One region of the Streptomyces sp. NPDC093586 genome, then DNA from elsewhere that is predicted to be linked to it. Evidence: riboswitches for the same ligand, from Rfam matches in the RefSeq annotation. Region 1 holds a riboswitch; the other holds the start of a gene.
The links. A riboswitch is a leader RNA that binds a small molecule or an ion and turns the genes downstream of it on or off. The one in region 1 is predicted to bind thiamine pyrophosphate.
Positions count from the first base shown of each region.

Region 2: linked by a shared signal. The riboswitch ahead of thiO (glycine oxidase ThiO) and the one ahead of ACIRFH_RS19910 (thiamine ABC transporter substrate binding subunit) in region 1 are both predicted to bind thiamine pyrophosphate.

Region 1 covers NZ_JBIWJA010000018.1:58,705-63,890, reverse strand. Annotated here, with positions in the region: gene ACIRFH_RS19920 (phosphatidate cytidylyltransferase) at 1-968, shown strand, start outside; gene rlmN (23S rRNA (adenine(2503)-C(2))-methyltransferase RlmN) at 1,140-2,252, shown strand; TPP riboswitch at 2,289-2,394, shown strand; gene ACIRFH_RS19910 (thiamine ABC transporter substrate binding subunit) at 2,475-3,557, shown strand; gene ACIRFH_RS19905 (ABC transporter permease) at 3,635-5,186, shown strand, end outside.
Region 2 covers NZ_JBIWJA010000011.1:148,063-153,248, reverse strand. Annotated here, with positions in the region: gene pknB (Stk1 family PASTA domain-containing Ser/Thr kinase) at 1-236, opposite strand, end outside; gene ACIRFH_RS14795 (thiazole synthase) at 409-1,206, opposite strand; gene thiS (sulfur carrier protein ThiS) at 1,210-1,410, opposite strand; gene thiO (glycine oxidase ThiO) at 1,407-2,615, opposite strand; TPP riboswitch at 2,613-2,724, opposite strand; gene ACIRFH_RS14780 (hypothetical protein) at 2,776-3,126, shown strand; gene ACIRFH_RS14775 (NAD(P)/FAD-dependent oxidoreductase) at 3,159-4,421, shown strand; gene ACIRFH_RS14770 (Rv2175c family DNA-binding protein) at 4,488-4,853, shown strand; gene thiE (thiamine phosphate synthase) at 4,973-5,186, shown strand, end outside.

The DNA of each region.
Region 1 (5,186 bases):
GCCCCCTGGTCCGAGACGAGCCGCTGCGCGACGACACGTACCGCGGCGAGACCCCGTCGGCGCAGCCGTATGCGGCTGTGCCGCAGAATCCGGAGCCCATGCCCGACGCCCAGCAGCCGGCGCAGCCGCAGCCGCAGCCCCAGCCGCAGAAGAAGAGCGCGGGGCGCGACCTGGGTGCCGCGATAGGGGTCGGCGTCGGGCTCGGCGCGGTGATCGTCGCGTCGCTGTTCTTCGTCAAGGCCGTCTTCGTCGGGGTCATCGCCATAGCCGTCGTGGTGGGCCTGTGGGAGCTGACCACGCGGCTCCAGGAGCGCAAGGGCATCAAGGCGCCCCTCGTGCCGCTCGCGGTCGGCGGCGCGGCGATGGTCGTCGCCGGGTACGTGCGCGGCGCCGAGGGCGCGTGGGTCGCCATGGCGCTCACGGCGCTGGCGGTCCTCGTCTGGCGGATGACCGAACCGCCGGAGGACTACCTCAAGGACGTCACGGCGGGCCTGTTCGCCGCCTTCTACGTGCCGTTCCTGGCCACGTTCGTCGCCATGATGCTGGCGGCCGACGACGGCCCTTGGCGCGTCCTGACCTTCCTGCTGCTGACGGTCGTCAGCGACACCGGCGCGTACGCGGTCGGCTGGCGTTTCGGCCGGACCAAGCTCGCCCCGCGCATCAGCCCCGGCAAGACCCGCGAGGGTCTGCTCGGAGCGGTCGCCTTCGCGATGGCGGTGGGCGCGCTGTGCATGCAGTTCCTGATCGACGGCGGTTCCTGGTGGCAGGGCCTGCTGCTCGGCCTCGCGGTCGCGGCCAGCGCCACGCTGGGCGACCTCGGCGAGTCCATGATCAAGCGGGACCTGGGCATCAAGGACATGGGCACGCTGCTGCCGGGCCACGGCGGCATCATGGACCGCCTGGACTCGCTCCTGCCGACGGCGCCGGTGGTGTGGCTGTTGTTGGTGATCTTCGTCGGGGCGGGTTGACGGCGGTCGGGTAGTCTGGAAGGGCTCGCGGCGTATGGCCGCGGGCCCTTTCATCGTCTCCGCCGACGCGGGGATGTTCCAGTGAGGTCTCCTGGCTTCGGCATGGTCCTGCCGTTGTCCCCGCCGACGCGGGGTTGCCACAGGCCCGTCGTCATGAGGAGTTGTCCGACAGTGGCCCGTCCCGTCCCCGGTGAGCTGACCTTCGTCGCCCCGCGCGGAGCCAAGAAGCCGCCGCGGCATCTCGCCGACCTGTCGCCCGCCGAGCGCAAGGAGGCCGTCGCCGCGATCGGTGAGAAGCCGTTCCGCGCGAAGCAGCTCTCGCAGCACTACTTCGCGCGCTACGCCCACGACCCCGAGCAGTGGACCGACATCCCCGCCGGTTCGCGCCAGGGACTCCGGGACGCGCTGCTGCCCGACCTGATGTCGGTCGTCCGGCACCTGTCGACCGACCAGGGCACCACCCGCAAGACGCTGTGGAAGCTGTTCGACGGGACGCTCGTCGAGTCCGTGCTCATGCGCTACCCGGACCGGGTGACCATGTGCATCAGCTCCCAGGCGGGCTGCGGCATGAACTGCCCCTTCTGCGCCACCGGGCAGGCCGGACTGGACCGGAACCTGTCCACCGCCGAGATCGTGCACCAGATCGTCGACGGCATGCGGGCGCTCAGGGACGGCGAGGTCCCCGGTGGCCCCGCGCGGCTGAGCAACATCGTGTTCATGGGCATGGGCGAGCCCCTCGCCAACTACAACCGGGTCGTCGGAGCCATCCGCCGCCTCACCGACCCCGAGCCCGACGGGCTGGGGCTGTCCCAGCGCGGCATCACCGTCTCCACGGTCGGTCTGGTCCCGGCGATCCACCGGTTCGCCGACGAGGGCTTCAAGTGCCGCCTCGCCATCTCCCTGCACGCCCCCGACGACGAACTGCGCGACACCCTCGTCCCCGTGAACACGCGGTGGAAGGTGCGCGAGGTCCTCGACGCCGGCTTCGGGTACGCGGCGAAGTCCGGGCGCCGGCTGTCCATCGAGTACGCGCTGATCCGCGACATCAACGACCAGGCGTGGCGCGGCGACCGGCTCGGACGGCTGCTCAAGGGCAAGCCGGTGCACGTCAACCTCATCCCGCTCAACCCGACGCCGGGCTCGAAGTGGACCGCATCGCGGCCCGAGGACGAGAAGGCGTTCGTGGAGGCCATCGCGGCGCACGGTGTGCCGGTGACCATCCGGGACACCCGTGGGCAGGAGATCGACGGGGCGTGTGGTCAGCTCGCCGCGAGCGAGCGGTAATCTGACCGGCGTACATCTTCGTATTCCGACATCTTCATATTCCGACAGGGGAGCGCCACAGCGCTGAGAGTGCGGCACCGGCCGCAGACCCTCCGAACCTGGCCCAGGTCATTCTGGGTAGGGAGATCGGTCATCACTCGAGCTGTTGCGCCCTGCCCGGGATCCCTCGCCAGGGATCCCGGGCAGGGCCGCGTCTTCTCCTGGTGACCCAGGAGGAATTCCGTGAGCATCACCAAGAAGGCCAGTGTCCTGGTCGTCGGGCTCGGTCTGGTCGGCGGCCTGGCCGCCTGCGGATCGTCGTCCGACGGCCAGAACGAGGGGTCCGACAAGACCGTGACCCTCGTCAGCCACGACTCGTGGGCCGCGTCCAAGAACGTCATCGCGGACTTCGAGAAGAGCTCCGGCTACAAGGTCAGGGTCCTGAAGGACGGCGACGCCGGGCAGGCCGTCAACAAGGCCGTCCTCACCAAGGACAACCCGCAGGGCGACGTCTTCTTCGGCGTCGACAACACGCTGCTGTCGCGGGCGCTCGACAACGGGCTGTTCCAGTCGTACGAGCCCAAGGGCTCCGACATGATCCTCCCCGAGTACCGGGTCGACCAGGACAAGCACCGGGTCACGCCCGTCGACACCGGTGACATCTGCGTCAACTACGACAAGGCGTACTTCAGCGAGCACAAGCTGACCCCGCCCGACTCCTTCGACGACCTCGCCGAGCCCGCGTACAAGAACCTCCTCGTCACCGAGGACGCCGGCAGCTCCTCGCCCGGTCTCGGCTTCCTGCTGGGCACCGCCGCCGAGTACGGCGACGACGGCTGGCAGGACTACTGGAAGAAGCTGAAGGCGAACGGCGTCAAGGTCGTCGACAGCTGGGAGCAGGCGTACAACGAGGAGTTCTCCGGTTCGTCCGGCGGCAAGAAGGCGAAGGGCGACCGCCCGCTCGTCGTCTCCTACGCCTCCTCGCCGCCCGCCGAGGTGATCTACGCCGACCCGAAGCCGGCCACCGCTCCCACGGGCGTCGCCACCGGCACCTGCTTCCGCCAGGTCGAGTACGCGGGCCTGCTGAGCAACGCGCGGAACCCCGAGGGCGGCAAGGCGCTGCTGGACTTCCTGGTCAGCAAGAAGTTCCAGGACGACATGCCGCTGAACATGTTCGTCTACCCGGTGCGGGAGGCGGCCCAGGTCCCGCCGGAGTTCGTGAAGTACGGCCCGCAGGCCAAGAACCCGCAGACCCTGGACCCGAAGAAGATCGCCGACAACCGTGACCAGTGGGTCAAGTCGTGGACCTCGCTCCTCCTGAAGTGACCGAAGTGACCGAAGTGACCAAGGCCGCCCGGTCCGCCGGCACCCGGTGGCGCGGGAGCGCGGCGCGGCTGGCCCTGATGGCCGGCCCCGTCGCGTTCTTCGCGGTCTTCTTCGCCTACCCCGTCGCCGCGATCGTCGCGCGCGGACTCCAGGTCGACGGCGTCTGGCGGTTCGGGCGGATCGGGGACGTCCTGGCCCAGCCCGACGTCCGGCACGTGCTGTGGTTCACCACATGGCAGGCCCTCGCGTCCACCGCGCTCACCCTGCTGATCGCCCTGCCCGGCGCCTATGTCTTCGCCCGCCTCGACTTCCCCGGCAAGCAACTGCTGCGGGCCGTGGTGACCGTGCCGTTCGTGCTGCCGACGGTCGTGGTGGGCACGGCGTTCCTGGCGCTCGTCGGGCGGGGCGGGCTGCTCGACGAGCTGTGGGGCGTACGGCTGGACACCACGGTGTGGGCCATCCTGCTCGCGCACGTCTTCTTCAACTACGCCGTCGTCGTGCGCACCGTCGGCGGGCTGTGGGCGCAGCTCGACCCGCGCCAGGAGGAGGCGGCGCGGATGCTCGGCGCCTCCCCGTTGCGGGCCTGGCGGCGGGTCACCCTGCCGGCGCTCGCGCCCGCCGTGGCCGCCGCCGCGCTGATGGTGTTCCTGTTCACCTTCACCTCCTTCGGCGTCGTCCAGATCCTCGGCGGGCCCGCCTTCTCCACCCTGGAGGTGGAGATCTACCGGCAGACCTCGCACGTGTTCGACCTGTCCACGGCCGCCGTGCTGACCCTGATCCAGTTCGCGGCGGTCTGCGCCATCCTCGCCGTGCACGCCTGGACGGTACGGCGGCGCGAGAGCGCCCTGCGGCTGGTGGACGCGGCCCGCACCGCGCGCCGGCCGCGCGGGGCCGGGCAGTGGGCGCTGCTGGCGGGTGTGCTCGTCACCGTCGCCGTCCTCGTCGTGCTGCCGCTCGCCGTGCTGGTCCAGCGGTCGTTCGGCGCCGGCGGCCTCACGTACTACCGGGCGCTGACCCACGAGGACGGCGGCACCTTCCTCGTCCCGCCGATCGAGGCGGTCGGCAACTCCCTGCAGTACGCCGTCGCCTCCACCGCCGTCGCCGTGCTCATCGGCGGTCTGGCGGCGGCCGCGCTGACCCGGCGCGACACGGGCCGCCTGGTGCGTGGCTTCGACGCCCTGCTGATGCTGCCGCTCGGCGTGTCCGCCGTGACGGTCGGCTTCGGGTTCCTGATCGCACTGGACGAGCCGCCGCTGGACCTCAGATCCTCCTGGATCCTGGTGCCGCTCGCCCAGGCGCTGGTCGGCGTCCCCTTCGTCGTACGGACCATGCTGCCGGTGCTGCGGGCGGTGGACGTACGGCTGCGGGAGGCGGCGGCGGTGCTCGGGGCGTCGCCGTGGCGGGTGTGGCGGGAGGTCGACCTGCCGATGGTGCGGCGGGCGCTGCTGATCGCCGCCGGGTTCGCCTTCGCGGTGTCGCTGGGGGAGTTCGGGGCGACCGTGTTCATCGCCCGGCCCGACAACCCGACGCTGCCGGTCGCCGTGGCGCGGCTGCTGGGGCGCCCCGGGGACCTGAACTACGGGCAGGCGATGGCCCTGTCGACGATTCTGATGGTGGTGTGCGCCGTGG
Region 2 (5,186 bases), on a different contig from region 1:
ACGACGTTGGGGTGGTCGAGCCGGGCCACCGACTTGGCCTCGCGGATGAACCGCTCGACGAAGGAGGCGTCGGTGGCGAGCGTCGGGTGCATCACCTTCAGCGCGAGCACGCGGTCCAGGCGGGTGTCCACGGCCCGGTAGACCGTGGCCATCCCGCCGACCGCGATCCGCGCCTCGACGCGGTACCGGCCGTCGAGCACCTGCCCGACCAGAGGGTCCTGAAGGGTCGTGTCCACGCAGGCGAGTGTACGAGCCACCGCGGACCCCACGCCGCCACGCCCGGAAAGACGGGGCGCCACTGCAACGGTCCTGTGACGCTTCCCACGCCGTCCGCGGGCGGGGCCCGCCTCTCGACCGGCCGGAAACGGGTGGTGCCTGGGCGGAAGGGCTCGGCACCGCAGCGCGCGGTCACTGGAAAGCGGGCCGCTCCGGATCGAGCACCGCCAGGCCCTCCGCAGGAGAGGACGCCTCGGCGAAGTGCCGCCGCGGCATCCGCCCCGCCCGCCGCGCCAGCCGCCCCGCCTCCACCGCCGAGCGCATGGCGGCGGCCATCAGCACCGGTTCCTGCGCCCGCGTCACCGCCGAGGCCAGCATCACACCCGCACACCCCAGCTCCATCGCCAGCGCCGCGTCCGACGCCGTACCGGCCCCCGCGTCCAGGATCACCGGCACGCGCGCGTGCTCCACGATCAACTGGAAGTTGTGCGGGTTGCGGATGCCGAGCCCGGATCCGATCGGCGACCCGAGCGGCATGATCGCCGCACACCCGACGTCCTCCAGCTTCCGGGCGAGGACCGGGTCGTCGTTCGTGTACGGCAGCACCGTGAAGCCGTCGTCCACCAGCGTCTCCGCCGCGTCCAGCAGCTCGACCGGGTCCGGCAGCAGGGTGCGCTCGTCGGCGATGACCTCCAGCTTGACCAGGTCCGTGCCGAGGGCCTCGCGCGCGAGGCGGGCGGTGAGGACGGCCTCCCCGGCGGTGAAACAGCCGGCCGTGTTCGGCAGCACCCGGATGCCGAGCTTCTCCAGGACCGACAGCACGGACCCGTGCACGGACGGGTTCACCCGGCGCATCGCGACGGTCGTCAGCTCCGTCCCGGACGCCACCAGAGCGTGCTCCAGCACCTCCAGGCTGGGCGCACCGCCGGTGCCCATGATCAGGCGGGACGAGTAGGCCGTACCGCCGAGGACGAAGGGATCGTCGGCCATGGGTCAGCCTCCTTGGACGGCGGTGAGCACTTCGACGCGGTCGCCGTCGGACAGGGCGGTGGCGGACCACCGCGCGCGCGGGACGACGGTCTCGTTCAGGGCGGCGGCCACTCCGGACGGCGCCGCGGTGAGCGTGCCCACCAGGGTGTCCAGGGCGGTGCCGGGAGCCACCTCGCGCGGCTCCCCGTTGACGGAGATCTTCATACGGTCCGCTCCGTGAGTGCGGCGGCGCCGAAGCGCCGGGGAGTGAAGGGACGGGCCTCCTCCGGGAGCTCCCCGGTGACCAGGACGTGCGCCATGACGTCGCCGGTGACCGGGGTCAGCAGGACGCCGTTGCGGTGGTGCCCGGTGGCCAGCAGCAGCCCCTCGAGACCGGCCGGGCCGAGCAGCGGGGCGTTGTCCGGGGAGCCGGGGCGCAGACCCGCGCGGGTCTCCGCCAGCGGCAGCTCGGTGATGCCGGGGACCAGCTCGTGGGCGTCGCGCAGCAGCTCGTAGACGCCGCCCGCGGTCACCGTCGTGTCCCATCCCAGCTCCTCGCTGGTGGCGCCGACGACCAGCTCGCCGCTCTCCCGGGGCACCAGGTAGAGCGGGTTGCCGCGCACCACGGCCCGCACCGTCCGGCTCAGCAGCGGCCCGTGCGTCCGCGGCATGGTCAGGCGCAGCACCTGCCCCTTCACCGGCCGCACCGGCGGCAGCACGGCGTCCGGCACGCCCGCGAGGCGCCCGCTCAGGCTGCCCCCGGCCAGTACCACCTGCCCGGCCTCCAGCGCCGTGCCGTCGGCCGTGACGACGCCGGTCGCCCGGTCCCCGGCGACGGTGAGCCGGTCGGCCCACACCCGGTGGAGGACCACACCCGCACGCTCGCAGGCGGCCACCAGCGCGCCGGCCAGACGCCGGGGGTCGATCTGGTGGTCGCCGTCCACCCGCAGCCCTCCGCGCACGCCCGGCGCGAGCATCGGCTCCAGGCGCCGGCACTCGCGCCCCGACAGCCACTCGGAGTCCAGACCCGAGCGCTCCTGCAGCGCGTGCAGTTCCCGCAGGTGGGCGCGGTCGTCGGCGTCCAGCGCGACGGCCAGGGTGCCACAGCGGCGGTACCCGAGGTCGTGGCCCGTGAGGTCGGTCAGCTCGGCGGCGAACTCCGGATAGCGGCGGGCCGAGGCGAGGTTCAGCGCGAGCAGCGTCTGCTCGCCGTGGTGCAGCTCCGTGACGGCGGCCAGCATCCCGGCCGCCACCTGGGCGGCGCCGCCGCCCGGCTCCGGGTCCACGAGGGCCGTGGCGAGCCCGCGCTGCGCGGACCGCCAGGCCGTGACCAGGCCGATGATCCCGCCGCCCACGACGAGGACGTCCGGCGTCCGCGGTGACGTGCGGGGTGACGACGGTGCGGACGGTGTGATCGGTGGGGACGACATGGGCGTCCAGCCCCTCCCTTCGCCGGCATGACCCGGATCAGGTTCGTACGGTCGGAGGCCGCCAGCCTCCCTCTCAGCCCGGTGCGTCCGGGCTCCCGCGAGTGCTTTACGTTGGCCACCCTAGCCCGCAGCCGGTCCACCTCGTAAGGGAGCCTCCGCCATGGCCCGTTCGCTCGACGGTCTCGTCCTCGCCCCGGTCGCCGACCAGGCCCCCGGCCAGGTGGGCACCCGCACCCGGTTCGCCTACCACGAGGCGGACGGCGAGGTCTGGGCCGAGTACGCGGGCGGCGACGTCGTACGGGGCCGGCTGGTGGGCACCCGCGAGGGCGACCGGCTCGACTTCCGGTACGTGCAGCTCAGGACCGACGGCAGCACGTCGTCGGGCCACTGCGTGTCGACGGTCGTCGACCTGCCCGACGGGCGGGTGCGCCTGGAGGAGACCTGGGAGTGGGAGTCGCGCCGGGGCAGCGGGACGAGCGTTGTGGAGCAGATCACCGCGTCCGAGGACTGACCGGCGACCCGCCGGGTGCCTAAGGTGATCAGGTGAGCGAGCAGACGCAGGAGCGGGGAGCGGACGCGGGGCGTCGTGTGGTCGTCGTCGGTGCGGGCATGGCGGGCGTGCAGACCGCGGTCGCCCTGCGCGAACAGGGCTTCACCGGCACCGTGACCCTGATCGGAGCCGAACCCCACCAGCCGTACGACCGTCCCCCGCTGTCCAAGGCCGTCCTGCTCGGCACGGCCGAGGGCTCCGCCTTCGACGTCGACTTCGAGGCGCTCGGCATCGAGCTGCGGCTCGGCTGCGAGGCGCTGGGCCTGCGTCCCGACGCGCACCTCCTGGACACCTCCGCCGGGCCCGTGCCGTACGACGCCCTCGTCGTCGCGACCGGCGCCGAACCGGTCCGGCTGCCCGGCGGCGAGGGCGTCCCCGGCGTGCATCTGCTGCGCACCCTGGACGACGCCGAGCGGCTGCGCCCGGTGCTCGCCCGGCAGCACGACATCGTGGTCGTCGGCGCGGGCTGGATCGGCGCCGAGTTCGCCACCGCCGCGCGCGAGGCGGGCTGCGCGGTGACCGTCGTGGAGGCCGCCGACCGGCCCCTCGCCGACGCGCTGCCCGCCGAGGTCGCCGCCCCCATGACCGCCTGGTACGCCGACGCGGGCGCCGTACTGCGCACCCACGCGCGCGTGGAGCGCGTCGAGCCCGGTGAGCCCGGCGAGTCCGGTCACGTCGTCGTCCTCGACGACGGTTCGCGGCTGCCCGCCGGCGCCGTCGTCGTCGGCATCGGCGCCCGGCCCGCCACCGCCTGGCTCGCCGGCTCCGGCGTCGAGCTCGGCCCGCACGGCGAGATCCTGGCCGACGACCACCTGCGCACCTCCGTGCCGGACGTCCACGCGGTCGGCGACTGCGCCTCCTTCCCCTCCGGCCGCTACGGCGAGCGGCTGCTCGTCCACCACTGGGACAACGCCCTCCAGGGCCCGCGCACGGTCGCCGCCGACATCCTCGGCGCCGCCGCCGGCGAGGCCCCGGCGGCCTACGACCCGGTGCCGTACTTCTGGTCCGAGCAGTTCGGCCGGTTCGTCCAGTACGCGGGTCACCACACGTCCGCCGACACCACCCTGTGGCGCGGCGATCCCGCCGGCCCCGCCTGGACGGTCTGCTGGCTGCGCGAGGAGCGGCTGATCGCCCTGCTGGCGGTGGGCCGCCCCCGGGACCTGGCCCAGGGCAGGCGCCTGATCGAGGCGGGCGCCAGGATGGATCCGCGTCTGCTCGCCGACCCCGCGAGGCCGCTGAAGGCGGCGACGGCGTAGTTTGCCGTCGGCGGGTTGGGGCGGCCCCGGCTTCCGACTGTCAGTGCCAGATGGCAGGCTGGAGACGTGACCGAGATTGACGCAAAGATCGATGCTCTCGTACCCGCCTGGCTCACCGTTCCCGACATCGCCGAGATGCTCGGCGTCGAGGTGACCCGCGTGCGGCAGCTGATCAAGGAAGGCCAGCTCATCGCCGTACGCCGCGGGGAGAACCGCGCGCTGCACATCCCGGCGGCCTTCATCGACGGGGACAAGGTCGTCAAGGGCCTGGCCGGGACCCTGACCCTGCTGCGGGACGACGGCTTCACGGTCGAGGAGATGCTGGAATGGCTCTTCACGCCCGACCCGAGCCTGCCCGGCACCCCCGCGCAGGCGCTGAGCGAGAATCGTGGCACGGAGGTGAAGCGCCGCGCCCAGGCGCTCGCCGTCTGACCTGACGCACCGCCCGGCGTACGGGCCGCGGCACCCGAGGCCCGTACGCCACGGCCGCCACCGGCGGCGGCCCCGTGCGACGCCGCCGCCCGTACGCCACCGACCTGGGGGACACACGTATGCCCGAGACCGCCGCCACCGCTCGCGCCCGGCTCGCCGAGGCCCGGCTCTACCTGTGCACGGACGCCCGCCGGAGCCAGGGCGACCTGCCCGAATTCCTGGACGCGGTGCTGGCCGGCGGCGTCGACATCGTGCAGCTGCGCGACAAGGGCATGGAGGCCGCCGAGGAGCTGGAACACCTGCGGGTCTTCGCCGACGCCTGCGCCCGCCACG